DNA from 4 places in the Lactobacillus kullabergensis genome. Region 3 is predicted to be linked to each of the others. Evidence: predicted binding sites of a transcription regulator. Region 3 holds the regulator's gene; each other region holds the start of a gene.
What was found. The regulator HrcA, encoded in region 3, represses chaperone genes, less so after heat shock. The targets are predictions, from matches to a motif close to TTAGCACTCNNNNNNNNNGAGTGCTAA.
Positions count from the first base shown of each region.

Region 1 (7,944 bases), 550 kb from region 3:
GGTGTGAGTAACCTTTAAAGCGGCTAAGCCATGTTTACGGGCACGTTCTGCCCAGGCCCTAATCTCGGTATGATCAATGCCGTATTCGCGTTCTAGTTTAGCTAAAGAGGTTTGGTGGGATAAGTATTTACTGCAAATTTCCATTTTCAAAGTAGTTGAATATTTAGTCATGAAAAAAGTGCTCCTAATAGTCAGATTAATGTCTAACTATTATGGAGCACTTCAATTGGACAAAAATCCAACTGGAGGGTTTTACTATGGTTAAATTTACCGTCAAACAAAAATTACAGGCGCTTAACTTGCTCAAAGAAGGCTACAGCAGCCGTTCTGTGGCGCAAATGATTGGCATCGGATCACATCAACTAATTGATACCTGGGCTGCGCAATACCAGCACTTTGGTGTTAAGGGCCTAGAAATTCGGCACACCTCGCAAAATTATCGTGGTCAATTCAAGCTCCAGGTCTTAAACTGGAGAAAAGAACATGACGAGACCTATCAAAATACCGCCATTCACTTCAAAATTGCCACACCCAGCTTAATTTGTACTTGGCAAAAACGTTTTGACGAAGGCGGGCTTGATGCGCTCTTTACCAAACGAGGCCGACCACCAATGAACAAATTGCCTAAAAAACCAGTTAAGTATACCAGCAGCGAGTTATCTGAATTAGAGCGGCTGCGCTTAGAAAACCGTCAGCTCCACATTGAGAACGACTACCTAAAAAAAGTCGAAGCCTTAGCTCGGCGCAAAGACGCTCAACGCAAGAAGAACGGACCATCATCCAAGAGCTAAGGCATGAGCACAACTATCAACTGCAAGAACTATTGCACTATAGCTTTTTGGCCAAGAGCACCTACGAGTATCACCCGCGCAGCAGGCGGAAAAAATACAGCGATCTGGCTTTACTGTCGCTGATTAAAGTGGTTAAAAGGCATAATCCCATCGACTACCTGCCCATGACTGACACGCTAAAAATCAAGTACGGCTTGCAGGTGAACCATAAACGCATTTACCGCCTGATGAAGGAGCACAAGCTGCTGGCCCGCAAATACAACTTGCTTGCAGGCAAGTATGATTCATCAAAAGGTCCGCAAGGCAAGAAGGCGAAGAACCGCTTCCACCAGAAGTTTAAGACCGATCGGCCCTACCAAAAGGTAGTCACCGATATCAGCGAGTTTCGCTATGGCAATAAGAGCATGAGCGAACGGGTATATTTCTCGCCCTTTAAAGATCTTTACAGCGGTGAAATCATCAGCTACACCATCAGTCAGTGGCCGCAGACCAAATATGTTCTAGATGGACTCAAGCAGGTTTTGGCGATTCGGCCCAAACTGCCTTACCGCATGACGATTCACAGCGATCAGGGCATTCAATACCAGTCCAAAGCATATTGTCAGACCCTAAAGCAGCACCACGTTTTTCAAAGCATGTCGCGACGGGCGACCTGTCGCGACAATGCGGCCTGCGAGAGTCTCTTTCACATCATGAAGGTTGAGCTAGACTACTACACCTATACCTATCCTACTAAGAAGGCGCTGCAGGAGGCCATGGAAAAATCGATCAAATACTACAATCAAGCTAGAATCAGGCACACGCTAAAAGGCCGCACCCCGATTGAATATCGGAATACGGCCTTGGCAAACATGAATTAATGTTAACGTCCAATTCTAGGGGTTAACTTCAGAATGTACCCTTTTTGAATATTAATATTTACTTGTTTACTTTTTTCATTAAATCGCTAACTAATTTTTCGTTTTCTTCAGCTGTTTCTGAAACATAACAAGCTTTATTAGCTAATTCCTTGATGTCATTAGTGTCAAGCTTTTTCATCAAACTTCTGATTCGTAAAATTGAGGTAGCACTCATTGAATACTCGTCTAAGCCCATTGACAATAGAATTGGGAACATGGTACTGTCTCCAGCAGCTTCACCACACATGCCACACCAAATACCATTTTCATGAGCTGCATCAATTGTATGCTTTATTAAGCGTAAAACTGATGGATTCGCTGGTTGATACAGGTAAGAAACGTTATCATTACCACGATCAGCAGCCATTGTATATTGGATCAAATCATTAGTACCAATTGAGAAGAAATCAACTTCTTTTGCAAGTTGGTCGGCTAAAACGGCAGCAGCTGGAACCTCAATCATCATTCCGACTTCCAAATCAGAACCGATCTTAACTCCCTTTTCAACTAACTTGTCTTTTTCTTCACTTAAAATCGCTTTAGCTTTGCGTAATTCATTTATGGTACCAATCATTGGGAACATGATGCCCAACTTACCGTAAGCAGATGCACGTAACAAAGCACGAAGCTGAGTACGGAAAATTTCTTCATTTTGCAGTGATAGCCTAATTGCACGCACTCCCAAAAACGGGTTCATTTCTTCTGGCAAGTCCCAGTAGTCAAGGTGCTTGTCACCACCAATATCCATGGTTCTAATAATAACCTGCTTGCCATGCATGCCTTCAATGACTTCTTTATAGGCTTCAAACTGTTCATCCTCTGTTGGAAAGTCTTTTGAGTCCATGTACAAGAATTCAGTTCTATAAAGGCCTACAGCCTCAGCACCATTGTCATTCACACCTGGCATATCATTTGGAGTACCAATATTTGCTGCAATTGTGAATTTTTTACCATCCGCAGTTACTGAAGGTTCATCCTTTAACTTTTCCCATTCAGCTTTTTGCTTCAAGAAATCAGCACTCTTTTGCTTATAGTCTGCAATTTCGCTGTCCGTCGGCTTAACGACAACATCACCGCTAAGACCATCAACAGCAAGAGTATCACCATTTTGAACGTCTTTTGTGATTGAGTCAGTACCAACAACAGCTGGTAATTCAAGAGAACGAGCCATAATAGCAGAGTGAGCAGTCCTACCACCAATGTCAGTTACAAAGCCCTTAACAAACTTCTTGTTTAATTGAGCAGTGTCACTTGGAGTTAAGTCATGAGCTACCACAATTACCTCGTGATCAATTGATGCAGGATTAGGCAACTCTTTACCCAGTAAATGAGCCATAATTCTCTTAGAAACGTCTCGTACATCAGCTGCACGTTGCTGCATGTATTCGTTATCAGTCATGCCTTCAAAAATTGTAATGAACTTTTGAGCAGTTTCATCAAGTGCAGCTTCACTGTTAATTTTTTGCTCTTTGATTTCATTTTCGATGGCACCAGTAAATTCAGGATCGTTTAAAATCATCAGATGAGCTTCAAAGACTTGAGCTTCATCTTCACCTAAACTCTTCTTTGCGCTATCACGGATTTTTTCAACTTCAGCAGTTGATACTGAAATTGCCTTCTTATACCGTGCTAATTCACTTTCAACATCGCTAACTGTAGTTTTTGAAAATGAAAGATCAGGTTCAACCAAGAGATAGGCTGGTGCTACAGCAATACCATCACTTGCAGCAATTCCTTTTAATGTCTTGGTCATTATTCAGCTAAACCCTCTTTTTTCATTGTTTCAGAAATAGCGTTAATTGCGTCTTTTTCATCATCACCATCAGCACTGATCGTAACATCAGCATTTTTACCAACTCCGAGTGACATAACACCCATGATTGATTTCAAGTTAACTGATTTACCGTTGTATTCCAAGTTGATATCTGAACCAAACTTAGAAGCAGCTTGTACTAGCAATGTAGCTGGACGAGCATGAATACCTGTTTCTGCAACAACATGAAAATCGCGTTTTTCCATTATATATATCTCCTTTTAATTCAAAAAATCAAAACGGTAATAAATACCTATTCGCTTACTTAGACTATCATTTTTTTGTGAATTAGACAACATAAATGTAACAGTTTACATCACTAAACTCCAGTCTTAGACTGCGAATAAATTATTTTACCACCCCGCAAGGCCTTTCCCGTTATGTTTTGCCTCTTACCAAAAGACCTTAATGCAGATTGAAATTCAAAAGCGTTTTGAGGATCAACTTCATAATGATCTAGTTCACCATCTGCCAACTGCTCAAGAATTTTTTGATAATCCAAATTTACCACCGCTTTTATCCTATATTAATTCAGCAATATTTTTGATTTTGCCTACATGTATTTTAGCATATTTACCGTACTTACAAATAATAAGATCCAAGTTTTAGCACTTGATTATTCCGAGTGCTAATTATATAATTTAGTAAACTGATATGAAAGGCGGTAATACAATGCTTTGTCAAAACTGTCAAAAACGACCAGCTTCCATTCACTTATTTGCAAAAGTTAATGGACAAAGTCGCGAAATTAATTTATGCGGACAATGTTATCAACAACTTAAACAACAAGGAAATATTAATATGAATAATGACAATAATGGCTTCTTTGGTGATTTCAGCGACCTGTTTAACTATAATGGCAATGCTGGAAATCCAGGAGACCCTAGAATGAATAATGGTGGACCTAACAATGGTAATAATGGTACCGGAGGTAGTCGTTCACTTTTAGATCAATATGGTACAGATCTAACTGCATTAGCAAGAAAAGGCAAAATTGACCCAGTCATTGGGCGTGATAAAGAAATTGCCCGCGTCATTGAGATTTTAAACCGCAGAACAAAGAATAACCCAGTTTTAATTGGTGAAGCCGGAGTAGGTAAAACTGCTGTGGTTGAAGGCTTAGCTCAACAAATTGTTGATGGCTCGGTTCCTGCCAAATTACAAGATAAAAGAATAATATCATTAAACGTAGTTTCTTTAGTGCAAGGTACAGGTATTCGTGGCCAATTTGAGCAACGTATGCAGCAACTTCTTAAAGAAGTGGAAAATCACGATGATATTATTCTCTTTATTGATGAGATTCACGAAATAGTCGGCGCAGGCAATGCTGAGGGCGGAATGGATGCAGGCAATATCATTAAACCTGCTCTTGCCCGTGGTGATTTGCAATTAGTTGGTGCGACAACTTTAAAGGAATATCGTGAAATTGAAAAAGATTCTGCTTTAGCAAGACGTTTCCAACCCGTTGACGTTAAAGAGCCTTCGGTTAAAGAAACTATCCAGATCTTAAAGGGTATTCAAAAGCGTTATGAAGACTATCATCATGTACATTATACTGATGATGCCATAAAAGCTGCTGCTGAATTATCCGAGCGTTATATCCAGGACAGATTTTTACCTGATAAAGCTATCGATTTGCTTGATGAAGCAGGTTCACGTATGAATCTGACAATTCCTTATGTTGATAAAGATAAAATGAAGGAACGGATTGATGCAGCACAAAAATTAAAACAAGAATCTTTAAAGAACGAAGACTATGAAAAAGCAGCATACTACCGCGATCAAATTGAAAAATATAATAAGATGAAGGATCAAAAAGTAGATCCAGATAAATCTCCTATTATTACCAGCAAGATTATGAATAAGATTGTTGAAGAAAAAACTGGCATTCCTGTTGGCGATTTGCAAAAGCAGGAAGAAAACCAGCTGCAAAATCTAGCGCCGAATTTGAAAGCACATGTTATTGGGCAAGATAAAGCTGTTGATAAACTGGCTCGGGCAATCAGGCGTAACAGAATTGGCTTTAACAAATCTGGTCGTCCGATAGGCTCCTTCCTATTTGTTGGACCAACTGGAGTCGGTAAAACTGAACTAGCTAAACAGTTAGCAAGACAAATGTTTGGTTCAGAGAATGCTTTGATTCGTTTTGATATGTCAGAATATATGGAATCATATTCAGTGTCTAAACTTATTGGGTCTGCACCTGGTTATGTAGGTTATGAAGAAGCTGGTCAATTGACTGAACGAGTTAGAAGACACCCATACAGTTTGATATTGCTTGATGAGATTGAAAAGGCTGACCCAGCTGTTATGAATCTATTTTTACAAATCCTTGATGATGGTCGTTTGACCGATTCTCAAGGTAGAACTGTATCATTCAAAGACACAATTATTATCATGACCTCTAATGCTGGTCAGGGCATTAAAAATACCAGTGTTGGTTTCGCAGCTGAAAATTCTAAGGATAAGCCGGACTCTGCCAGAAGTTCAATGAGTCAATTCTTCAAACCAGAATTTTTAAACCGTTTAGATGATGTAATTGAATTCAATGAATTAACTAAAGATGATCTGATTAAGATTGTTAATTTGATGCTTGACGAAGTAAACAATATGGTTAAAAATCAGGGCTTACAGATTACTGTTAGCGACGATGCCAAGAAAAAACTTGTTGAAGAAGGCTATAATCCCGCTATGGGAGCAAGACCTTTGCGCAGAACTATTCAGGAAGAAATTGAAGATAAAGTTGCTGACTATAAGCTTGACCACCCTGCAGCAAAGAACTTACTAGCAAATGTTTCTGACAACAAAATTGTCATAAGCGAAAGTGAAAATGTTGTCGACTCAGCAAACAGCAGTGATAATTACTAACTAAGTCAATTCCTATTAAGCATGATTATTGTAAATTATGATAATCATGCTTTTTACTAAAGAAAAAAGTTTAGATTAGTTGTATACTAAAATAAAAAAGAGCTACTAGAAGAAACGGGTGAAATCCATGCATTTAATAGATGTAACCAATAGTTATAAGGACCTAGTTCATAGTCAACTAAATACGACTAACGTAAATTACGTCAAAGTTTACTCTCTAGGCAATACTTCCGTTATCTACACCGAAAGTGATAAAGCGATCGGAATTATCTTGGAAAACCACAATCGCCGTGTACGCAAGGACGAGACAGATTTTGTCATTAAAAGACTTATTCAGGAAAAAGATCCTATATACAAGTTGACAATTGATGAAAGCCAACATGTAATTGAAATCCATATCGATAAATAAAAAAAGCTGGTTTAAAAACCAGCTTTTTTGTTATAATTTTTCGGTTAATTTCACATCAGGATATTTATCTTTGAAAAATCGTTCAGCAAATTGATTTTCGAACAAAAATAGTGGTTGACCATAGCGATCTTTAACCAGTAGGTTTCGACTATTAGCCATGGCAGGATCCAGTTGTTCAGGGTCAATCCAACGGGCTACTCTATGACCAATATTAGTCATTTCAACGTCTGAATTATACTCATTTTTCATTCTGAACTTAAAGACTTCAAATTGCAATTGACCGACTGCACCTAAAATATACTCATCAGTTTGATAATTTTGGTATAACTGAATCGCACCTTCTTGAACCAGTTGGACCATTCCTTTATGAAATGATTTCTGTTTCATCACGTTTTTAGCAGTGACCCTTACGAATAATTCCGGTGTGAATTCTGGTAGTGGTGGATAAACCACTTTGTCTTTGCCGGCATAGATACTGTCACCTATCTGAAAATTACCAGTATCATAAAGTCCAACAATATCTCCTGCTACAGCATCCGAAACCTGCACTCTTTCGCTGGACATAAACTCTGTCGCATTATTTAACCTTATTGGTTTACCTGTACGAGCCAAAGTAACGTCCAATCCCTTTTTAAACTCGCCACTGCCAATACGGACAAATGCAATGCGATCGCGGTGATGAGGATTCATATTAGCCTGAATTTTAAACACAAAACCAGAAAATTCCGAATCATCAGGAGCCAGTTCTTCAGTTTCATTAACTGTATGACTTGCAGGTGCAGGAGCCATTTTGACAAAGCTTTGCAGGAAAGTCTCAACACCAAAATTGGTTAAAGCAGAGCCAAAGAATACCGGAGTTTGATCTCCTTTAGCTATCTTTTGTAAGTCAAACTGGTTACCTGCCTCTTTAATTAATTCAATTTCTCCCAGGGTATCTTGAAACTGAGGATTTTGACTAAAGGGTTCACTGTCCGGCAATTTGCCATCTTTATCTAGTGGTAAAAAGTGGTCAGGTCCATCTTTATGATACATTTCAATTTTGTTATTAGCGATATCATACAGTCCTTGCAAGGTTTGGCCTGAACCAATTGGCCAATTCATAGCTACGCCTTCAATGCCCAGCAGATCTTCAAGTTCAGCAATCAGATCTAGCGGAGGTCTGCC
Region 1 is NZ_CP029477.1:597,355-605,298, reverse strand. Features, by position in the region: one part of gene DKL58_RS03070 (IS3 family transposase) at 1-171, opposite strand, end outside; gene DKL58_RS03065 (helix-turn-helix domain-containing protein) at 258-791, shown strand; gene DKL58_RS03060 (IS3 family transposase) at 776-1,651, shown strand; gene ptsP (phosphoenolpyruvate--protein phosphotransferase) at 1,710-3,443, opposite strand; gene DKL58_RS03050 (phosphocarrier protein HPr) at 3,443-3,709, opposite strand; gene DKL58_RS03045 (hypothetical protein) at 3,823-4,005, opposite strand; gene DKL58_RS03040 (ATP-dependent Clp protease ATP-binding subunit) at 4,176-6,371, shown strand; gene DKL58_RS03035 (DUF1827 family protein) at 6,499-6,780, shown strand; gene DKL58_RS03030 (peptide chain release factor 3) at 6,811-7,944, opposite strand, start outside.
Region 1: the regulator HrcA is predicted to act here: its motif matches at 4,109-4,135, upstream of DKL58_RS03040 (ATP-dependent Clp protease ATP-binding subunit).

Region 2 (7,944 bases), 230 kb from region 3:
TGTTCTTTACGACGGTCGCCAAAGCCAGGAGCTTTAACAGCAACAACGTTAAAGGTACCACGAATCTTGTTCAAAACTAAAGTTGGTAATGCTTCACCAGAAACATCATCAGCAATAATCAGCAATGATTTACCTTGTTGCACAATTTCTTGTAACAATGGCAAAATGTCCTGAATGTTAGAAATCTTCTTATCAGTGATTAAGATGTATGGGTTGTCAAGATCTGCTTCCATCTTGTCATTATCAGTTACCATGTATTGTGAAAGGTAGCCACGGTCAAATTGCATACCTTCAACTACTGATAATTCAGTTTCGATACCACGTGAGTCTTCAATAGTGATAACACCATCATTACCAACTTTTTCCATGGCGTCAGCGATTAGGTCACCAACTTCTTTTGATGCTGAAGATACAGAAGCTACTTGAGCAATTTGGTCTTTTGAAGAAACAGTATGACTAATTTTATGTAATTCGTTAACTACAGCTTTAGTAGCTTTTTCAATACCGCGGCGAACACCTACAGGGTTAGCACCAGCAGTAACATTCTTCATACCTTCACGAATAATTGCTTGAGTTAAAACAACAGCAGTAGTTGTACCGTCACCAGCTATGTCATTGGTTTTTTGTGCTGCTTCGGCAACTAACTTAGCACCCATATTCTCATAGTGGTCTTTTAATTCAATTGCCTTTGCAATTGTCACACCATCATTAGTAATGTCCGGGTTGCCGTATGATTGCTCCAAAACAACATTTCTGCCCTTAGGACCAATAGTTGCCTTAACAGTATCAGCTAATTTGTCAACGCCCTTTAACAGGGAACGTCTTGCTTTTTCTGAAAATTTAATTTCCTTTGCCATATTTTTCTGCGCTCCTTAATTACTTAACAATTGCTAAAATATCTTTTTCGTGAAGGACTAAATACTTTTCGTCATCATACTTGACATCTGTGCCTGAATACTTGTCGTATAAAACAACGTCACCTTTTTTAACAGTCATAGGAATTTTACTGCCGTTCTCAGCATAACTGCCCTCACCAACAGCAACAACTTCACCTTCTGTTGGCTTTTGTTTAGCATTAGAAGCCAGGACGATTCCGCCTACAGTTTTCTCTTCTTCTTCTTTAACTTTAACGATCACGCGATCACCAATTGGTTGTAACACGTTTGTCCCTCCTAAAATTAAATTATTAATCTATTTTACGTGTCATTAGCACTCCTATTCATCAAGTGCTAACTTACATTTATGATAATAACCCCTTTTCATAAAAAATGCAAGAAAAAATTAGCACTTTGAGTAAAAAAGTGCTAATTCTATTTTTAGACCTACTTTTTCTTGTCTGAGTCCAGAAAGTAAATTAGAGTTTGTAATTCCGTTGCCAAATCAACGTTCTGGATTCTAATACCACTTGGAGCAGACAAACGAATTGGCGTGAAATTCATAATTCCTCGAATACCGGCTTCAACCATATCATCAGCTGTCTTTTGTGCTGTCGTGGAAGGAACAGTCAAAATTGCAATAGAAATCTGTTGGTCACTAAGCTGTTTTTTTAGTTCACTCATGTCATAAACAGGCACGCCACTGAGAATCTTGCCTGTAATTTTATCATCTATATCAAAAGCACATGAAATACGAATATTGTTTGTACGTTTGAAATTATAGTTTAATAACGCATGGCCTAAATTACCAACGCCAACCAGGGCAACATTTGTTAAGGTATCTTGATTTAAAATCTTTTTAAAAAAGGAAAGCAAACTTTTTACATCATAACCATAACCACGTTTTCCCAATGCACCAAAGTATGAAAAATCACGTCTGATTGAAGCACTATCTACTTGAACAGCCTCAGATAATTCAGTTGAGGATACCTTTTCTTTACCAGCCTCATTTAAAATTATCAGGTAGCGGTAATATAGCGGCAATCTTTTAGCCGTAGCCGTGGGTATTTTGATTTTTTCCATTTAAAAAGCCTCCAACTTGATTAAGAATATATTTTGTTTTGTGAATTTTTCAGCAATTACTACTATTTTATCTATAAATTTGCGCCATTTGCAAACATTTTTTTCACAATCTATCAAATTTTAGCATAATAGTAACAGGTTTGATAATAGAAATTTAATTTTTTACTCTTTTAATTAAAAAATGCTTCTTTTTTACATTTATTTCCTATATTTATCAATCAAACTCTCCCACAAGAATTTTGCTACGTATGCTAAAATGGTTTCTAGGTGAAAAATTATGATAATTGCTCAAGGGCACGATTTAAAAAAACAATTCGGTGCTAACACATTATTTAAAAATGTCAACTTTTCTATTGACTCAAATGCAAGAATAGGTCTCATTGGACCAAATGGTGTCGGTAAAACGACTCTGCTTAAAATTATGACCGGCGAAGAAGAAGCCACACATGGTGACTTTACCATCAATAAAAATATAGATGTCGGCTATATTGCTCAAGAAAATGATTTAAATGAAAATAAAACTATTTGGGATGAAATGTTGTCTGTTTTTACCCCTTTAATTAATATGGGTAAAAAGATAAGGGATTTACAAGAAGAAATGTCTGCAAATCCGCAAAAAAAGGATCTGCTAAAACAATATGACCAATTGCAATACAGCTTCGAACAACAGGGAGGATACACCTACCAGGCCGATATCAAGAGTGTTTTAAATGGCTTTAATTTTCCTGAAGCAACTTGGACTAAAAAGGTTGGCAGCCTTTCCGGTGGAGAAAAAACACGGCTCTCTTTTGTCAAGTTATTATTACGCAAACCCCCGTTATTATTACTTGATGAACCTACCAACTATCTTGATTTAGACACATTAGACTGGCTTGAAAATTACCTTAAAAACTATTCTGGTGCCATTTTGGTAGTTTCTCACGACCAATATTTTTTGGATAATTTAGCAACGCAGATTTTTGAATTACAATTTGGCAAATTAACTGTGTTTAAAGGAAATTATTCTGCCTACGTCGCTGAACGTCAATTACGTGACCGCCAACAAGAAGAAGCATACGAAAAGCAGCAAGAAAAAATCAAAAAAGACGAAGAATTTATTCAAAAAAATATCGTCAGAGCTAAAACTACCAAGAGAGCACAAAGTCGGCGCAAGCAATTGGAGAAAATGGATAGGATTACTCCCCCAAAGCACAAAAATAAAGTGCGCATAAATTTCCAAAGCGAAAGGCCTTCAGGTAAAGAAGTATTAATTTTGCGTGATTTAACAATTGGCTACCCCACAAAAACAATGGTTCACGATATTTCTCTGCAAATAAATAAGGGCGATCGCGTGGCCGTTATTGGTCAAAATGGTATTGGTAAATCAACTTTACTTAAAACCGTGATGAAGGAGTTAAAACCGAAAAAAGGTTCAATCAAATATGGAGCTTCGTTAGACATCGGCTACTATGATCAAGAACTGCAAGGACTTGATCCAACTAAAACAGTAATCGATACAGTTTGGGACCGGCACAAAACAATGCCTGAAAAAGATGTGCGGTCGATTTTAGCCAGTTTCTTGTTTACCGCAAAAGATATTGATAAAACTGTCGGTCAACTTTCTGGTGGTCAAAAAGCGCGATTAACCCTAACAGTTTTGTCGCTTGAGCATAATAATTTTTTATTGATGGATGAACCCACAAACCACTTGGATCTCGAAGCCAAGGAGGTTTTAGAACAGGCACTACAGAGCTATGATGGTACTTTACTTTTCGTTTCTCACGACCGCTATTTCATCAATCAGTTAGCAAACAAGATTGTAGAAATTAAAAACGGTGTTGCTCAAGTATATGAAGGTGATTATAGTTATTATCTAGATGAAAAAAGCAAGCAAAATATTGTTTTAGAGAACGAGTCGGCAGAAAACGATACGGCAGCAAAAGTAGACGAAAATAAAAACAAGCTTTCTTATCAAGAGCAAAAGTTGCGCGATTCACAAAAGCGCAAATTACAAAGAGAAGTTGAAAATACCGAAAATAAAATTGACAAGCTTGAAAAGGGACAAAAAGATATTCAATCTCAAATGGCTGATCCTGCAATTGCCACTAATTTTGACAAATTAGGTCCATTGCAAGAACAGCTCACTGAGGTGCAAAAACAATTGGACGATGCAAATGTTGCTTGGGAAAAAGCACTGACTGAACTGGATAGCTTTGACTAAAATAATATATTAAGTAAGCACAATAAAAATAGGAATAAATTAGCTTTCTTATCTGATGTTTCTATATTCTAACTTGCAGAAAATACCTCGCTAACTATTAATAAAATTTTCTTTTTATTTATAAATACGTAATAATTATCAGACGCAAAAAAGATCGTTATACTGTTGCTTTTAAAATTGTAGTTGTTTAAACTTAAAGATAATAATTTTACTGGCTCTATCAAAAATAAATTGAGAGGTACACATGGAAAAATTACGCACTGCTCTTTAATTATTAATTAATTAAGGAGGGATAAAAATGAAATATATAGCTGACAAAAATATCGCTATGGAACAACTTATAAATTTATACACAAGCGTAGGTTGGAGTTACTATACGCAAAATCCTCGGCAGCTGCAAAATGCAGTTGTAAATTCGCTTTTTGCTATTGGCGCTTATGATCAAAACCAGTTAGTGGGATTAATCAGAGTAGTTGGTGATGGTCTGACCATCATTTATATCCAAGATTTACTTGTTAATCCTGCTTATCAAAGACAAGGAATTGGTACGAAATTAATAAACAGCGTGCTAAAGAAATACAATTCTGTCAGACAGAAAGTTTTGTTGACAGAAAATACCGTTAAAACGCGCAGGTTTTATGAGAGTTGTAATTTTAATCCGTGTGACAAATACAACTTGATTGCTTTCTACAAAGATTTTTAAGAAACATAAAGAGTCTGGGAAAAAACTATCTTTTCCCAGGCTCTTTTGAGTAAGCATAATTTAAATAAACAAATGAACGATCTAAAGTCATGATAACACTAAATTAGAAGTAAAAATATTAATTTAAGAAATATAAAATTTTATTTTTTATATTTTATATGACTGGACAGTAAAATCAAAATAGCAATTATTAAAATTGAACAGCACAGTGTTAAAATCCCTGTCGTATAGTTCAACTGCATATTTTGATAATTCATTCCTAAATTGCCAGATACTATGTCAACTGCGTTCAAGTATGTCATTGGCAACCAGGCGCAAATCTTACGCAGCGGATCAACTATCATAGTTGCAATGTTGAGCCCTGGGACAAGTAAAATAGCGATAAGTAATGCTGGTAATTTATCACGAAAAATTCGGGCAAGGAACTGAACTAAGACAACATCGAAGATCAAGGTAAGTGCCTGCAATACAATTACTTTGATAATAAAGCTGCCAGTAGTTACACATTTAATAAGGGGACCACTAACTGTATATTGAACTACGATATAAGGGAAGGATAAACTACCAGTACCAGAAATAAGGGAAGCTACAATAAATAATACTAAGTTAATCCCTAAAAAACTACCAAGAGTCAGGACTATTCCTGCTATGGTATTCGAAATCATTAAATTATTTTTTTCAAGCGGTAATAACTGCGCCGTATCTAACTTTTGATGGTAAGAATCAGTTAAAAACAAAGTTAATAAAAACAGAGCAACAAGAGTAAATACGTAAGGCAAATATTGCTGATTTAATTGCAGTAAGAATTGCCAGCCTGTTACTGGCATATCCTGACTTTCATAAGGCAAAGGCTCATGGCGTAAGTAGTTAAAGAATTGCAGTTTTTTCTCTACATTTGTCCTTGAATTAAGGCCTGTTGAATCTTGGCCATTTGATATAATAGTTCGTTCTTGCTTTTTTTGTTGCCACATAATCGTGTAGGCTTTGCGCCAGTTGCCTTTATTTGCCGCTTTTTGAACTTGTTTATCTTGCTTAACTGCATCTTGGTTTTGCTTAATAGCAGCTTTAGTATCATGGTAAACTTCAGTTTTTGATTTTTGTTTATCATGTTTAAGTAATCTTTGCTGCCGGTTAATTTCTTTTTGGCGGTAAGCAATCTCTGATTTAGCCCCCGCCTGCAAGGAAAATTGGGGATTAGTACGAATATTCATGAATAAGACAATACCCATTAACAAGAGCAAAATTGCTAAGCAAACTGGGGTTAGCTTATTCTTAAATACTTTTTTAAGCTGAAAAGCCAAATAGGACATTATGCCAATCTCCCATTTCTATGTGCAATAGTTGTAATGCGATCAATTAAAAGTACCAGCAAGAATAATAATATAGAACTTAGTATTAAGGTAAGCACACCATTTGAAAAGTTAATCGCGGAATTATCCATTGCATAGGCTGTTTGGTTTGATACAACATTTAAAGCTCCTAAATAAGTACCAGGAAGCCACTGCGCAATCTTCTCCAACGGAATGATAAAAATTGTAATAAAATGACCGCCTAATAAAAGCAATAGCGAAACTAACAGAGTCGGTAACTGGTTATGAAAGATTTTAGCAGCCAGTTGCACAAACAAAACCATAAATATGAAATTTAAGAGCTGCAGTATAGTTGCTTGGGGCAACAATTTGGCGGTCGGAACAATTCCTGGCACCAAGTGGTCGCTAACCAGATGGTGAATGATGTAAGGATAGTCACTGCGACCAGTACCAAAAATGCTCGCTGCTCCACCGAAAACTAATAAGTTTAGTAAAAGAAAAATAAAGCTGACAACTGCCAACCCAACAATATTATTAGTCAGGGTACTTTGCAAGCGATTAATTGGCAAGACAGTCGAAATGTCAAGACCATTTTTATAAGAACCAGTAAATAAATAAGTCAAAACAAAAATCATTACTAAACTAAATAAGACAGGCAAATAGTTTTCATTCAAATCTAATAGAAACTGTATTCCAGTGACTGCGCTATCGCTTTCATAAGGCATAGGGTGAGCTATGAGATACTTTAAACGCAGTATTACACTTTTATGTCTATCTTTTTCATCCGAACTTAGATCAGTCAATTTGCCTTTTTGTTCCCTTTTTAATTTGGTCTCATAAACTTGCTTCCAGTGATTGTGATTAATATCATCAACAAAGGTTTGATCTTTTTTTAATTCCTTTTCAGTTTGTTTGATATCTTTTTCAGTGGCCTTGTATGATTTTCCTTGCGGTGAATATCGTTTGAGCGCTTGACGATCCGCTTGTAAGGCTTCCTTTTTCATGGCAATCTGACCTTGAGCATCTCCTTTTAAAGAACCAGTACCACTGAGCTGCGTAGACTTCATGTATAGTAAGCAAAAAGAAATTAATAATAAAATAACCAGTGAAATAATTGATAGATTGTGTTTAGTAACTTTTTTTAGTTGCAATGAAAAATATGAGATCATTAGTCTACCTCGTGCATCATTTGTTTGTGTAAAACAAGCCGGTGTAAGTTATTCACTTTAATCTCGCTGCTATAGTGAGACGTTAGAATAATACATTTATTACGCTGAGTCACCTCATCATTTAGTCTTTCATAAAGAACTGTGCGACTTTCTTCATCAAGACCGTTAGTGATCTCGTCCATCAAGTAATATTCAGCGTCACTAACTAAGTACATGGCCACAATCAATTTTTGCTTCATTCCCAGCGAATACTTTTTAATCGGGACTTTGACATACTCACGTACACCCAGCAAATCAAGTTCTTGATCAAGGTCGACATTAGAATGCCATTGGCTTTTCACGAATTTTAAGTAATCAAGGCTAGTTAAATTGGCGTTCAACCATTCATTGCTTTCAAAGAAAAAAAGCTTACGCTTATTTTGGGCATATGGTTTTCCGTCTAATAAGACTTTACCAGAAGAAGCTGGAATTAGATCCGTAACAGCACGCAAGAAACTTGTTTTACCAGAACCGTTCTCTGCAGCAATTTGATAAAATTGACCGGGTGCAAATTGATAAGAAAAATCATGCAGGATTGGCTGCCTGGTTTTGAGTGATAGGTTTT
Region 2 is NZ_CP029477.1:1,380,954-1,388,897, forward strand. Features, by position in the region: gene groL (chaperonin GroEL) at 1-857, opposite strand, end outside; gene groES (co-chaperone GroES) at 877-1,161, opposite strand; gene DKL58_RS06530 (redox-sensing transcriptional repressor Rex) at 1,323-1,958, opposite strand; gene DKL58_RS06535 (ABC-F family ATP-binding cassette domain-containing protein) at 2,236-4,158, shown strand; gene DKL58_RS06540 (GNAT family N-acetyltransferase) at 4,457-4,861, shown strand; gene DKL58_RS06545 (hypothetical protein) at 5,002-6,171, opposite strand; gene DKL58_RS06550 (hypothetical protein) at 6,171-7,340, opposite strand; gene DKL58_RS06555 (ABC transporter ATP-binding protein) at 7,340-7,944, opposite strand, start outside.
Region 2: the regulator HrcA is predicted to act here: its motif matches at 1,207-1,233, upstream of groES (co-chaperone GroES).

Region 3 (7,944 bases):
CAACCACTTGTTTATTCAACAGAATATCAATTTTAACTAAATCAGTTGCCCGATAACCCGTAATTTCATAATCAAGTGAGGCATAACCTTTAGTGGAAGATTTCAAATCATCAAAAAAATCATAAATAATTTCGGCTAGCGGCATATTGTAAATTACGTTAACCCGATATTTGTCTAGATAGTCCATTGTCACAAACTCGCCCCGTTTACGTTGACATAATTCCATCACAGGACCGACAAAATCATTCGGAACCATTACTTCTGCTTTAACAAAAGGTTCCTGCACTTCCTTATATTCACCTGCAGACGGTAAATCAGAAGGATTATCAATCACTTTGGTTGTGCCGTCATTCATAATCGCATGATAATCAACAGAAGGGGCAGTCATAATCAAGTCTAAGTCAAATTCCTGTTCAAGTCTTTCCTGCACCACATCCATGTGGAGTAAACCTAAAAAACCGCACCTAAAGCCAAAGCCTAAAGCAGTTGAAGTTTCAGGTTCAAATTCTAAAGCAGCATCATTGAGCTGCAATTTTTGTAAAGCTTCCTTAAGGTCATCATATTTTCCATTGTCTACGGGATACATACCTGAATAAACCATTGGTGGTATCTGACGATAACCGGGAAGTGGTTCCGCGGTCGGATGTTCTGCGGCAGTGATAGTATCACCAACACGAGTTTCACGAACGGACTTGATGTTAGCCGTTAAGTAACCAACATCCCCAGCAATTAGAATATCTTTTTTAACCGGATGTGGACTGGAAACTCCAACTTCAGTAACTTCATATTCCTTACCGGTATTCATGATTTTTATTTTATCACCGGGTTTAACGGTACCTTCTTCAATCCGCACAGATAAAACAACACCGCGATAGTCATCATATTTTGAATCAAAAATCAACGCTTTTAACGGTGCTTGGAGATCTCCACTAGGAGCTGGTATATCTTTAACTATGCGTTCAAGCAACTCCTTAATTCCCTGCCCGGTTTTACCGGAAACTTCAACAGCGTCGGAAGCATCTAACCCCAACATTTCTGTGATTTCCTCTTTAGCCTGCTCCGGATTAGCTGAAGGCAGATCAATTTTATTTATAACAGGCAAAATTTCTAAGTCATCATCAATTGCTAAGTATGTATTTGCCAAAGTTTGTGCTTGCACACCTTGCGAAGCATCTACAACTAACAATGCACCTTCACAAGCCGCTAAGGAACGGGAAACCTCATAAGAAAAATCCACGTGTCCTGGGGTATCAATTAAATGAAAAATGTAGTCTTCGCCATCTTGCGCATGATATTTAATTTCTACTGAGTTCATCTTGATGGTGATGCCGCGTTGGCGTTCCAGCGGCATATCGTCTAACATCTGATTTTTTAATTGGCGTTCAGATACCGTATCGGTCAACTCTAAAATTCGATCGGCAATCGTAGACTTACCATGATCAATATGAGCTACAATGGAAAAATTGCGAATACGCTTCTGATAATCTTGTAATTTTGTTATGTCCATAAATAATTTGCACCCTTTACTCTATCTTTATTATTATAACAAATTCCCAAACACCTATAAAATTAATTAAGATAAAGAAACTTTTTATCAAAATTAAAGGACTAATCCCATCAAGCTTGAAGAATTAGTCCTTTAGTTCAATTTGCAAATAATACTACTAATATCTTATAATGCCATTTTTATCTGACATTCCATTTTCATTGAAAAGTCTCAAATAATTTTTGATTTCTTTTTTACACAGCAGGGATCATCGGATTTAATTATTAAGTCAGTATCAATCTTTCACCAGTATTTATAACCTTTTGGGCAACTCAACATCATAATTCTCCATTTTTGCAGACCAACATTCACAGTAATAATAGCATATTTTTTACTGCAATCTTTCTTTTAATCTCTCAAAGAATCCTTTTTCCTGTGGTGTTATTGACCCACCACCGGCTTTGACAAAATCAACCAAAGCCTGTTTCTGCTTTTCATTGATTGACTTTGGAATCTGTACTTGAACAGTGGTTATTTGATCACCTTTACCATTGCCACGCAAATATGGAACACCTTCGCCACGCAAAGTAAATTCTTTATTAGGCTGTGTACCAGCAGGAATTTTTAATTTCTTTTCTCCATGCACGGTTTTAACATTAATTTCATCGCCTAAAGTTGCCTGGGCAAAGGAGATTGGAACAGTAGTATAAATAGTAGTACCTTTGCGTTCGAAATCTTTTGATGGCTTAATACGATAACTGATATAAAGGTCACCATAAGGACCACCATTTTTACCCGCTTCTCCCTGGCCTTCATAACGTAATTGTTGTCCATTATCTATTCCGGCAGGAATATTAACTTCAATAGTATTTTTGCCATCAATTACGCCTTTGCCGTGACAAGTTTGGCAAGGATGCTCGATAATTACGCCTTTGCCGTTACATTTATCACAAACTGTCTGACGACGAATAACTCCCAACATAGATTTTTGAGTTATTGTCATGTAGCCAGTACCATTACATTTATCACAGGTTATCGGATGCGTTCCTTTTTCAGCACCATTACCTTTACATGTAGGACATGTTTCACTCCGAGTGTATGAAACCTGAGTCTTCTTGCCCGTGATTGCATCCATAAAATCAATTGACAAAGTATAGTCTAGATCTTCACCACGAGTTGGTGCTGTTGGGTTGGCGCGACGCTGATTTGCTCCTGTTGCACCACCGAAGAAATCATTAAAAATATCACCAAAATCACCAAAGCCGCCAAAATCACTATATCCTTGACCTGCACCGCCAAAGCCTCCCTGACCATTGACTCCGGCCGAACCAAATTGGTCATATTGTGCTTTCTTTTGCTGGTCATGCAAAACTTCGTAAGCTTCATTAACCTTCTTATACTTTTCTTCAGCACCGGGTTCATGATTTAAATCAGGGTGGTATTTTTTGGCAAGTTTACGATAAGCAGAGGTAATTTCCTTATCACTGGCATTGCGATCAACACCCAGAACGCTATAGTAATCTTCTTGTGCCATCTATAAGCTCCTTAACTTTACAAAAGAAAAGAACTACTTTTTGGCAGTTCTTTTCTAATTTATTCAATTATAAACCCTTTACTTATCTGGGTCTACCTTATGAAACTCGCCTTCACCTGCGGAACCACTACCTGAATTGCCATCTTGGGAACCAGGATTTTGTGGTCCTGCTTGAGGTCCAGCCTGTCCTTGTGCACCTTGAGCCCCACCATTAGCTTGGTACAATTTGACTGCTAAGTCTTGGGCAACTTTAGACAATTCATCCTTCTTGGACTTCATCTCATCCAAGTTGTTGTCCTTTTGAGCCTTCTTCAAAGCATCAAGTGCATCTTGAACCTTCTTAGTATCATCATCTGATACCTTGCCTTTGACATCCTTCAAAGTCTTTTCAGTTGAGAAGATTAATTGATCGACTTCATTACGAAGATCAACTTCTTCTTTCTTCTTCTTATCCTCTTCAGCATGTTCTTCAGCTTCTTTTTGCATCTTCTTGATTTCTTCGTCAGATAAACCGGATGAACTCTTGATGGTAATCTTTTGTTCTTTACCGGTTCCCATATCTTTAGCAGAAACATTAACGATGCCGTTTTTGTCAATATCGAATGTAACTTGAATTTGAGGAACACCACGTGGAGCGGCAGGAATGTCTGTTAGTTCAAAACGACCTAATGTTTTATCGTCAGCAGCCATTGGGCGCTCCCCTTGCAAAACGTGAACATCAACAGCCGGTTGATTGTCTGCAGCAGTAGAGAAAATTTGACTCTTTGAAGTTGGAATTGTCGTATTCTTTTCAATTAACTTAGTAAATACGCCACCCATGGTCTCAATACCTAAAGAAAGAGGAGTGACATCAAGTAAAACTACGTCCTTAACATCACCAGAAATAACTCCACCTTGAATTGCTGCACCTAAAGCAACAGCTTCATCTGGGTTAATTGAGTGATCAGGCTCTTTACCAGCCCACTTCTTAACTGCATCCTGAACAGCAGGAATACGGGTTGAACCACCATTCAAAATAACTTTATCAATGTCATTAACTGTTAATTCAGCATCTTTCAATGCATTGTCAAATGGAATCTTTGTCTTATCAACTAAATCAGCAGTTAATTCGTCAAATTTTGCTCTAGTTAAATCAGCTTCCAAATGTAATGGTCCAGATTCACCAGCAGAAATAAATGGTAATGAAATATGAGTTGAAGACACGCCAGACAAATCTTTCTTAGCTTTTTCAGCGGCATCCTTTAACCTTTGTAAAGCCATTTTATCTTTAGAAAGGTCAACACCATTTTCATCTTTAAAGTTCTTGATCAACCAATCAATAATTTTATTATCGAAGTCATCGCCACCAAGGTGAGTATCACCGTTAGTTGAAAGTACTTGGAAGACTCCGTCACCTAATTGCAAAACAGAAACATCAAAGGTACCACCACCAAGGTCATAAACCAGAACTTTTTCATCTTCAGCATCTTTATCAAGACCATATGCAAGTGAAGATGCAGTTGGTTCGTTAATTATTCTCTTAACGTCTAAGCCTGCAATTTTACCGGCATCCTTAGTAGCTTGACGCTGAGCATCGTTAAAGTATGCAGGAACTGTAATGACTGCTTCAGTAACCTTTTCACCAAGATAATCTTCAGAGAATTTCTTGATATATTGTAAAATCATGGCAGAAATTTCTTGAGGAGTGTATGCTTTATCACCAATCTTGACCTTATAATCAGCTTCACCCATATGACGCTTAATTGAAGAAATAGTATTAGGATTAGTAATAGCCTGTCTCTTTGCGACTTCACCGACTTGAATTTCTCCATCCTTGAAAGCAACTACTGAAGGTGTAGTACGGTTTCCTTCTGGATTGGTAATAATTTTTGGCTCTTTTCCTTCAAGAACAGCAACTGCCGAGTTGGTAGTTCCGAGGTCAATTCCGATAACTTTTGACATTGATATGCTTCCTTTCAATTATTGTGCTACAACAACCATCGCTGGTCTTAAAGTACGATCTTTGTACAAGTATCCTTTTTGCAAAACCCGCACAACATGATCTTTTTGATCTTCATTTTCAGCTTCAACTGTTTGGACAGCTTGGTGTAAATTAGGATCAAACTTTACACCTTCAGCAGTGATTTCACTGATTCCATGATCTTTCATGGCTTTAACCAGAGAATCAAGTGTCATTTGCACTCCCTTTTTAAGCTGCTTTGATGCTTCATCATCAACCTTTGTTGCCAAAGCTCTTTCTAAATTATCCATTGCTGGCAAAACATCTTTAGCTAAAGATTGTGATTCATATTTAATAAGTTGCGCTCTTTCATTATTGTAGCGATTTTGCATATTTTGCATTTCAGCTTGACTGCGCAAGTACTTATCTTCTAAATCATCTTTTTCTTTTTGCAACTGGGTCAAATTGTGTTGCAGTTTGCTTTCCAAAGGTTCGGACTTCTTTTTTTCGTTAGCCTTAGCTTGAGAATGCTTTTTAACTTCTTTTGATTCAGTTGATTCTTTTTGCTCTTTTTTTGAATTTTTACTGTTAATTTCTTCTTTACTCACGGCTAACCTCCTTTATTTAAATCTACCATAATAATCAAGCAACTTTTTAGATAGCTCATTTCTGAAATATTCAAGCAATCCTATCACTTGAGAATACGGCATATTATCAGGGCCAAGTAAAGCAATTATGCCCTTTCCGTGAGGACCAACGCTGTACTCTGCCGTAAGCAGACTATAATCCTTTAACAAATCATTTGATAACTCAGACCCTAGACTTACCCGAACTGGATATCTGTCACTTTTTAAGTTTTGCCTGTTATCCAAAATACTAGAAATTAAGTCATTATGCTCAATCATTTCATATAATGACCGCAAATTAGAAACGTCACTCAAAGAAATATTATTGAGCAAATTAATCTGACCATCGACATACATTTGCTCGCTGGCAGCATCACTGATCACATCTTCAACTAAATCTATTAATTCAGACACATGAGCAGCTTTAAGCTTTTGTCCTAAAGTCTTCTTAAGAAACTCAGGTGTAACCTGATCTAGCGACTTTCCTACTAATTCATCGTTAATCATACGAACGGCACGTTCAATGTCATCACCATGAATATTGTATGGTAAGTTATAAACCTGGTCATGAACATCGCCATCACTGGTACCAAGAATAGCCATAATCTGTCTGCCAAATAAAGGTACTATACGAAATCCGGTAATAGTTAAATCACTATTCTCAGGCCCCTCCGCAAATGCAGTGTAATTTGTTAGGTCAGATAAGATCTTAACAGCTTCCTGTACGATGTCGTTAACTTGATGAAACGGCTGATCAAGCTGATTAATAATTCTTTTATAAACAGAAGATGAAATCTGTAAAGGCTCAACTAAATTGTCAAGATAGTAACGGTAGCCTTCTGTTGAAGGTACTCGACCACTTGACAAATGAGTTTTTTCAATCAAGCCTTTTTCTTCTAAAACCGCCATTTCGTTACGAATAGTTGCACTTGAAACTTTAATAGGTAACTGATTCATGACTGTTTTAGACCCAACAGGATCATGTGTCTGCGTAAAATCATTGATAATTGTTTTTAAAATTAATTCTTGACGTTCGGTCAACATAAATATCGCCCTCACTTTTAGCACTCAAACTTATTAGGTGCTAACAATTAATATGATACTAGCTTTTAGCAGAATGTCAAGTTGAGTGCTAACTTTTTTACAAAAAAACGCTTATCCCCTTTAAAATTGAAATTAACCAATGCCGGCAAAATAAGCTTTGATTTCTGCCTCATCACCACTCATTTGTTTTTTTAGTTCTTTTAAGTTATCAAATTTAATTTCGCCACGAGTATACTTATACCATTTAATTACCATTTCTTCATCATAGGCTTCTTGATTAAATCCAAATAAATTCGATTCAATATAAAGCTTTTTACCCTCATTAATAGTTACGTTATAACCCACGCTTGTCATTGAGTCATACCACTTGCCTTTAATCTTGGTTTTAGTAGCGTATACTCCAATTTTAGGAACCACCTTGTCTTGAGACCAAACTAGATTTGCTGTAGGAAAACCCAGTTTATGGCCATTACGTAAACCGTGCCCGACCTTACCGGACATGACATACGGAAACCCTAATAATTTAGTGGCCAATTCCATATTTCCACTGGTAATGGCCCTTTTTATTTCCGTAGAGCCAATTTTTTGGCCATCATAAGACTGTTTTGGAACATCAATAATAGCAAATCTTCCCTTAGCAAACTTAGGGAAATTTTTCATATTGGCAATCTCTTTGGGACCATAAGTGTAGTCAAAGCCGGCTACAACTGTATCAGCATTTAATTTAACAATAATTTTATCTACAAATTCCTGTGCAGTCAGTTTGCTAAATGCCTCATTAAAATGCATCACAAGCAAAAAATCAACTTTTAGTTCCTGCATCTTATAAGCTTTTTCAGACAATGTATCTATATAGCTGACTTCTTTATTTTGATAAATTTCTTTAGGATGTCGATCAAATGTCATTACTACTAATGGTAAATGCTTTTGAATTGCTTTTTCTTTTGCGATTTTGATTAATTCCTGATGACCACGATGAACACCGTCAAAGAATCCTAAAGCAAGGATTATCTTTTGTGGAATAATATTTTCCTTAAACGGGTAAGTTAAATGGATAATTTCCATAATAAGACCTTCATTCACTTATTCATTTTGTAAAAGCATTAAATAAGGGCGATACATGGTACCATCTTTTTGATAAATTGCCTTAACTCTATTATTGTATCCTAATGCCACTTTTTTTGCATTCGTTTTCAGAGAAATCGTTGCTCCATTTTTAACTTTGGCCCACAGATCTGTATCAATATCCTCATGAGCATAATTAGTAAAAAAAGAGTCAATTGGTTGAAGCAATTCATTTACCATATCTGGATTT
Region 3 is NZ_CP029477.1:1,151,503-1,159,446, forward strand. Features, by position in the region: gene lepA (translation elongation factor 4) at 1-1,507, opposite strand, end outside; gene dnaJ (molecular chaperone DnaJ) at 1,878-3,020, opposite strand; gene dnaK (molecular chaperone DnaK) at 3,099-4,961, opposite strand; gene grpE (nucleotide exchange factor GrpE) at 4,980-5,567, opposite strand; gene hrcA (heat-inducible transcriptional repressor HrcA) at 5,580-6,629, opposite strand; gene ribF (riboflavin biosynthesis protein RibF) at 6,762-7,694, opposite strand; gene truB (tRNA pseudouridine(55) synthase TruB) at 7,713-7,944, opposite strand, start outside.

Region 4 (7,944 bases), 480 kb from region 3:
AAGTGGTACAATTACTGATCCTGATCAACTTATTCCCTATATTCCCAATACATACGGACTCGCTGAAACATTAAAGTTTGATGGTCCTTTGAAAATTATTGGTAAAGCAAACGGGATATTTTCTGGCCTTGCTTACACGACTAAAATTGAAGGTTTAGAAAATATTGATACATCTCAAGTTACCAGTATGAGTCAAATGTTTAGTGGATGTGAGAAGTTAAAACAACTTGATTTAAGCAGTTTCGACACCAGAAAAGTTACCAATATGTACGCAATGTTTCAAAATTGTAAATGTCTTACCAGCTTATCCCTTAAAAACTTTGATACGGCCAAAGTTAATGAAATGACTAACATGTTTAATAATTGCACCAACCTATCCAGTTTAGATCTTAGCAGCTTTAATACTTCTCAAGTCAAGAGGATGTTTAGCATGTTTGGCTATTGTACTAGTCTTTCCAGCCTAGATCTTAAGAATTTTGATACTGCTAAAGTGCTTGAAATGTCAGCCATGTTTAGCAATTGTATTAACTTGAAAACATTGGATATCAGCAATTTCAATACGCTTTCTGCAAAGAAAAGTTACATGCTAGCCGAAGCGTCTAATTTGAATACTTTAATTTTAGGACCAAATTGTTCTCTTAAAAATACTGCACTAGATAGACCTGGTTTTTGGCTAAATATTGGCAGCGGCACTATGGAACATCCCGAAGGCAGCAAACATTGGACATCCAAAGAATTAATGTCCAAATATACAGGTGAACAAGATCATGATACTTATGTTAGAACAAATTCTGCAGTCATAGAGCATTTTCTGGATGAATCAGGAAAAAGCATAGCTTCAGATAATGCTTTAACTGGAAACAGTGGTGAACAATATTCCAGTAATTCCAAAGACATTAATGGCTATATTTTAAAAACTAGTCCGACAAACACCAAAGGAACTTTTTCTGACCAAATCCAAGAGGTTACTTATGTTTATGCTAAGAAACCGAGACAAACTGGCTCCCACTATATTGGAGAAGGAATCGTTACAGTTCACTATCAAGATGAAACCGGCCAGCAACTTGCTCCTGATCAGGTTCTAAACGGTAATGTCGGAGATGGTTATCTTACGCAAGAAGTAAAATTGACTGGCTATAATTTGACCCAAAGACCAAATAATGCCACTGGTTTCTATACTGATAGACCACAAAGTGTCACCTATATTTACTCGAAAAACGTCACAAACTGGACTGCAGTGAGGAGAACAGTTCTTCATAATTCCTATCTGTACGACCAAAATGGCAGTCGTAAAACTGGCGAATACTTTATGGGCAAGACCATTTGGACCTATGGCGCTAAAGTTATTCAGAGCAAGAAGTATTACGAATTAGGTCAAAATAACTATATTAAGGCTACTAACGTCTCAGGTGTTAAGCGCAAGCTCAGGCGCAACAGCTACGTTTACAGTAAAGCGTCTAAAAAGCTGCAGCTAAAAGCCCTAAAGAAGGGGCAAAAAGTTAGAACTTATGGCGCAGCCGTTAAGATACACCGGAAGTTATATTATATCGTAGGGAAAAACCAATACGTCAAAAAGAGTAACTTTTAATAAATATTACAAGTAAAAAAATAAGAGTCAGGCAATTTTTTCTGACTCTTATTTTATTACTTTAAGTCATAATCATTAGGAGAACCCCATTTAAAATTGCTAAATAGATCGGCATCCATAAGGTTTGCGTATAAAGGTACGACCAAGCAAAAAGTGCTCCAAAAATTATATTAATTAGTAATAGTGGCAGTGAGCTTTGCCAATTAAGTAAACTAAACAGAATTCCCGAAGTCAATATTCCTAGAATTGCAGTTAAAACAGTATTGCTCCTAAAAGCATAATTGAATAAAAAGCCGGTAATTAAAAATTCTTGTAGTATTGGTAAAACGATACCAATTGCAACTACTAAAAACCAGTAAGTTATTGTTGTTTCATGATGCAAATATGCAATTTGAAAATTATATAATTTAAGTCTGCCATAGGATTGCAACCAGGAAACACTGATACGCAATGCTGTTACCACAGCAGTCAAACCAACGATCAAGCCAAAATTGCTAAGCCAAGATCCCGCGAAACTACGGTCAAAAAAGCGTTGTTCCCTATTAAAGCGATAAATAAAAAACAGTGAAACCATTAATGAGATAGTTGCAAATAAAATTAGATCCCAAATATGAATTGGTGAATTAGCAGTAACTAACTTAATCACCCCGGCAACCATCAAATAGCTAATAAAATAAATAAGATAGCGTATTATGTTGCCCTGCCTTGATGCTGGTGTATTCACAAAAATTACCTCTATACTATTATGTACCTTACAAGTTCCATATTATAGCAAAAAAAGATATCTATATAAAATATCAAGGTAATTTTTCTTAATCTACACTGATATTATTTATATCTTCTAAAGCAATTTTTTGTCCGTCAACAATAATGCCGTCTTCACTATAACCATTGACAAAGCCGCAAATATCAGCTGGTAATTGATTATCGCTGTTCATAACTTTAACCTGCAGATGTACCATGCGGTGATTGCCATATGCTTTGAGCAGCTGCAAGCTTATTTCTTCTATACTCATAGTATCTTTAACGGGATGCTTCACGCTGCGCTTTTGCTTATCTTTATTAATTGCCATAGTATGATCGCTCAAAAAGAAACCCTGCCACTTTTTCATTTTGCGATCTTGGTAATTCTTAAAAAAGTCTTGAACTACTTTATCAAAATCATTCATATGCATTTCCACCATTATGTCCACCAACTAAACTGCTGCGCCTTATTGCCGTAGCGCCCTTAGACAAACTTGAGGCTTTGACTAAACTGGTAAAACCATATTTTTTTCTAATTTTGTCAACAGTTATATTTATAGTACGTTTTTTTATCTGTTCAGTGGCCGAAACAAAAAAAGTTAATTGCTGGCAATTATCAGGTTCTAAGCGACTACAATTGACTCCTAAGGCTCGGACCGTTTCTCCATGCCAGTTTTTACGGAAAAGAGCCAGTATTTCTTCAACTAATAAATCATTATCATTAGTAGGGCAAATTTTTTGCTGCACATTAAAGCCCTTACGACTGCCATCTTGTTCGTACTTAGAAAAGCCAACAAACAAGCTGATACAGCCTGCTTGTAAACGGTGTGCCCTTATTCTGGCACCCACCTGCTCGCCTATTTCACGTAAAACTATTTCTATTTCTCGCTGATTCGTATAATCACGGTTTAAAATCTGTGAATTGCCGTAATTTTTCATTATGGGAAAATATTTTTCACTAATAATGCTACGATCAACTCCCCAGCTAATCGCAAATAGCTGTTCGCCAATCACGCCAAACTCATTTTTTAAAATTGCTGGATCAGTATGAGCCAATTCATACATATTGTTAATATGCAGGCGGCGCAAACGTGCAGCTATTCTTTTGCCAATCCCCCAAACTTCTTCCATATCTTTAATTTGCCAAATTGTATCGGGTACATCAATATAATGCCAATAATCAATCATCGAACACCGATGTTTAGCAGAAATGTCCATAGCTAGTTTAGCTAGCAGTGGATTCTCTCCTATTCCGCAAGTAGTATAAAGACCAATCTTATTTTTTATTTCTACCTGAATTTTGCGAGCAACCAGATAAGGATCATCCCCAAACAAACGCCAAGACTTGGTCATATCAATCATACTTTCATCAATTGAGTAAACATGGATATCTTCATCTGATGCATATTTCTGAAAAATTTTCAATACCTGCATGCTACGTTTAATATACAAATTCATATGTGGGTCTGCCAAAATAAGGTCTGGCGCTTCTTTTTTCGTAGGTAAATCACGTACCCGCATAACATTAGTTAACCCATATTTTTTCTTTGCTAAAGGTGAGGCTGCCATAATTAGCCCCGAGCCGTAATTTGTATGTGGCTGATGCGAAACAACTGCTAACACAGCTTTCATTGGGTTTAGACCTAATTGAAGTGCCTCACAACTGGCAAAAAATGATTTGTTATCAATCATAAAAATTAAACGATGGGGCTCATAACGATAATCATACATTGCTTTCACTTCCTAATGCAAACTCATGTTCGCTAAAATAAATTATACAAACACCAGTTCGAATAATCAAGTGAAAAATTATTCAATTGCTTCAATCGTTACCCGATATTCTCCTGCCGGAGCAGCAACATTGACGGTTTTTCCAACTTCTTTTTTCATGATTGCCTGACCTAAAGGTGAGTCGAAAGCAATTTTACCAGCTCCAATATCAGCTTCCATACGACCGACAACCTGGTATGTTTCAGTTTCTGGATCATCAGCAAATTTTAGTGTGACCGTCTTACCTAAATCTACTTTGCCATCAGCCTTTTTCTCAATGATTTCGGCATATTTCAATTGCTTCTCCAGATAACGCAAACGGCTTTGAAGGTGGCCTAAATCGCGTTTTGCTTCCGTATATTCAGTATTTTCCGATAAGTCGCCTAATGAGCGCGCTTCCTGCAAAATTTTAATTCTTCGAGGTCGGTCCTTTTTCAAATCAGCAATTTCATCTTTAATTTTTTGATAGCCCTGCGGCGTCATTTTTTGATAATAAACCAAAATATTTTTCTCCAATTTTTTAATTTCAATATTATCCACAAGCTATAAATTCCGCTATGGAGGTTTTCTTTCTTATAAATTAGCACTCTAAAAATAATAGTGCTAATTATTTCCTTTTTATGAATCTGCATACTATAATAATAATTGTAAGGAAGAAATGAAAGTCTTCTGTTACAAATATATAAATTTTGAAAGGAAGTTTTTTACTATGGCAAATGATATGATGAATCGGCACAATGATTTATTCGATGCGATGAACGATTGGTTTGATCTTCCAAGAAAATTTTTCGATGATAACGAAGTAGCAAAATTAATGCAATCAGATGTTGTTGAAAACGACAAAGAATACGTAATCAAAGTTGACATGCCTGGAATGGACAAGGATAAAATTCACCTAAATTACAATAATGGTATTTTAAGTGTATCAGGTTCAAGAAAGTCATTTAAAGATATGTCCAAGGATAACAGCATTATTCACCGTGAAAGAAGTGAAGGTCACATTTCACGCAGCTTCAGATTACCAAACGTAGTTGCAAGTGATATTCATGCCAAATACGATAACGGTGTATTGACAATTACCCTGCCAAAGCAACAAGCTGGCGCAAGCGATAACTCAATCCAAATTGACTAATTGTCTTCAAATTATCAAAGTATATTAACTCACTGAAATAGCAGAAAGTCTATTTAAATTTGTCTGAACTGTTTTTAAAATAAAACATATCAGAAGCACCAAAATAAGCCATCCTGATCAAAGTCGGGATGGCTTATTTTGTTTCTAGCTACTTTTTAGATTTTTCTTTAGCAGCAGATTTAGTAGTAAAGTTTTGAGACTATGTTTCATTTAAAATTCCAGGATTATTAACAGAACCTGTTATTTTAAATATTATTTTTGCACGTACTTCCTTCTATAGATTCTTTTATGTAGTATTTAAAATTCGCAAAGACAATTGATATCTATTAGCAATAGTTTTAATCTAATAATATTAGTAAAATTTAATATTTAAAATTTTGCACCTTTGTCATTGTTAATACTAGGACTGCTAAAGTTTAGGCTTAACTCTTTCTTCTCTTCTTTTCCCAATTTCAAGATTATTAGTTATTAACCTCAAATAATAGCTGCCCAGTCCACCACAGCCAGTGACGTTAAACCTAGGGCAAGTTTTCCTTAGGAGGAGTATAAATTGAGCAAAAATAATGACATATACATAGAAAATCGAGCTTCGAGTGCTGCTAAAAAAATAAATAAATTGAACATACCAGATGAAATTAAAAAACAATTAATTGATAAGAAAGTTTTTGATTTTTGGTTTAACAATAAAGAATTAAGAGCCCTGTCAGATAATATTGATATTGCAGGCGGTGAGAGTATCCAGTATGCAGCTAGTGGCAAATACGATAATCATACTGCACTGATAATTTGTACAAACATGCGTGTAATGATAATTAATAAGAACATGTTTATTGGGGGAGATTTTACAGATATACCACTTAATATGATTAATGGTGTATCAATAAAAACGCGACTTTTCTTATCTGACATTCAAATAACTAATGGAGCAACAAATATTTTTCTTAACGATTTAGATAAAACTGCTGCACCAATTTTAGCAGATACTATTAAAAGCATGTCACAGAATTACCAACAAAGTATTCAAAATGTTCCAGTACAAAATACAACAGATAATACTCAAGATATGATTGCAGAATTAAAGCAATTAAAAGAGTTAGTTGATGAGGGAATATTGACTGAAGAAGAATTTTCGGCTAAGAAGAAACAAGTTTTAGGATTATAAAACCAAAGCATGGTCAGCTATTGAACTCGTTTTTCTTTTAGATTAAAATATAAGGTAATTTAAAAATAGATTAAAAAAGGAGAATATATATTATGGCTCACAAACTAACTGTTCAAGAACTAGAAGAGTTTGCGAAAAACTTTAATGAAAAACCGCAAAATCAAGTTGTGGCACGAGCTGCTCAAAAAAGTGGTGTTTTTGCAGCATCTTACAATGAACGTGTTCAAGGCGAATTGACCCGTGTATTTTCAACAGAGCTGGATACTGAAAATGTTACTAACCAGCGCCAGTCAGGTCGTTGCTGGGAATTTGCCACCTTAAATATTTTACGGCATTATTTTGGCAAAAAATATCACTGCAAGAATTTTACTTTCTCGCAAAGTTACAACTTTTTCTGGGATAAAATAGAGCGAGCAAATATTTTTTATGACAATATTTTAGCTACTGCTGATGAACCGCTTGATTCCCGTACCGTAAAAGCTTATTTAAACGGCGCTGGTGGAGATGGTGGTCAATTCCACATGGGTGCAGCTTTAATCGAAAAATACGGTGTTGTGCCTTCTTATGCAATGCCTGAAAGTTTTAATACCAATAACACTGCCGGTTTAGGTAAAGCTTTGGGCGATAAACTGAAAAAAGACGCTCTGGTTTTACGCAAGTTAAAGCAAGACGGTAAAGATGATGAAATAGAAAAAGCCCGTAAGAAGTTCTTAAGTGAAATTTACCAAATAACAGCAATTGCAGTTGGAGAACCACCTAAGAAATTTGACTTGGAATACCGTGATGATGACAAGAAATATCACTTGGACAAAGATTTAACTCCACTAGAATTTTTGCATAAATACATGGGCGATGTTGACTTTAATGATTACGTTGTATTGTCTAATGCACCAGATCATGAATATGATAAATTATATGGGTTGCCATTTGAAGATAACGTTGAAGGGTCATACCGCATCAAATTCTTGAATGTCCCAATGGAATACTTGGAAACTGCAGCTGTTAACCAATTAAAAGATGGTGAAGCTGTTTGGTTTGGTAATGATGTTGGTGAACAAAGCGATCGTAAAAAAGGATATCTTGACAGCGACTTATATAAACTAAGTGATCTTTTTGGCGTTGACCTCAAGATGTCCAAAGCTGACCGCTTGCGTACCGGTGCTGGCGCTTCAACTCACGCAATGGCTTTTGTTGGTGTTGATGAAGATGGTGGCCATGTGCGTCAATGGAAAGTTGAAAATTCCTGGGGTGAAAAGAACGGTGACAAGGGTTTCTTTGTTATGAACAATGATTGGTTCAATGACTATGTTTATGAAGTTGTTGTCCACAAAAAGTACTTGACACCAGAACAAGTAGCTATTGCTGAAGGTCCAATTACAGACTTACCAGCTTGGGATTCACTAGCTTAAGCGAATTTATAACTAATAAAAAGACGAAATTCAAAAACGAATTTCGTCTTTTTTATATTACAAATAATTATTTACTTGCCACGTAATAATAGCTCGTCAAATCTCTTAAAGAACAGATTTTTATTAGCTTTAGTTACTA
Region 4 is NZ_CP029477.1:1,636,328-1,644,271, forward strand. Features, by position in the region: gene DKL58_RS07800 (BspA family leucine-rich repeat surface protein) at 1-1,588, shown strand, start outside; gene DKL58_RS07805 (CPBP family intramembrane glutamic endopeptidase) at 1,650-2,312, opposite strand; gene DKL58_RS07810 (hypothetical protein) at 2,401-2,757, opposite strand; gene DKL58_RS07815 (Y-family DNA polymerase) at 2,750-4,063, opposite strand; gene greA (transcription elongation factor GreA) at 4,142-4,603, opposite strand; gene DKL58_RS07825 (Hsp20/alpha crystallin family protein) at 4,812-5,234, shown strand; gene DKL58_RS07830 (PH domain-containing protein) at 5,785-6,396, shown strand; gene DKL58_RS07835 (C1 family peptidase) at 6,489-7,805, shown strand; gene DKL58_RS07840 (nucleoside hydrolase) at 7,877-7,944, opposite strand, start outside.
Region 4: the regulator HrcA is predicted to act here: its motif matches at 4,683-4,709, upstream of DKL58_RS07825 (Hsp20/alpha crystallin family protein).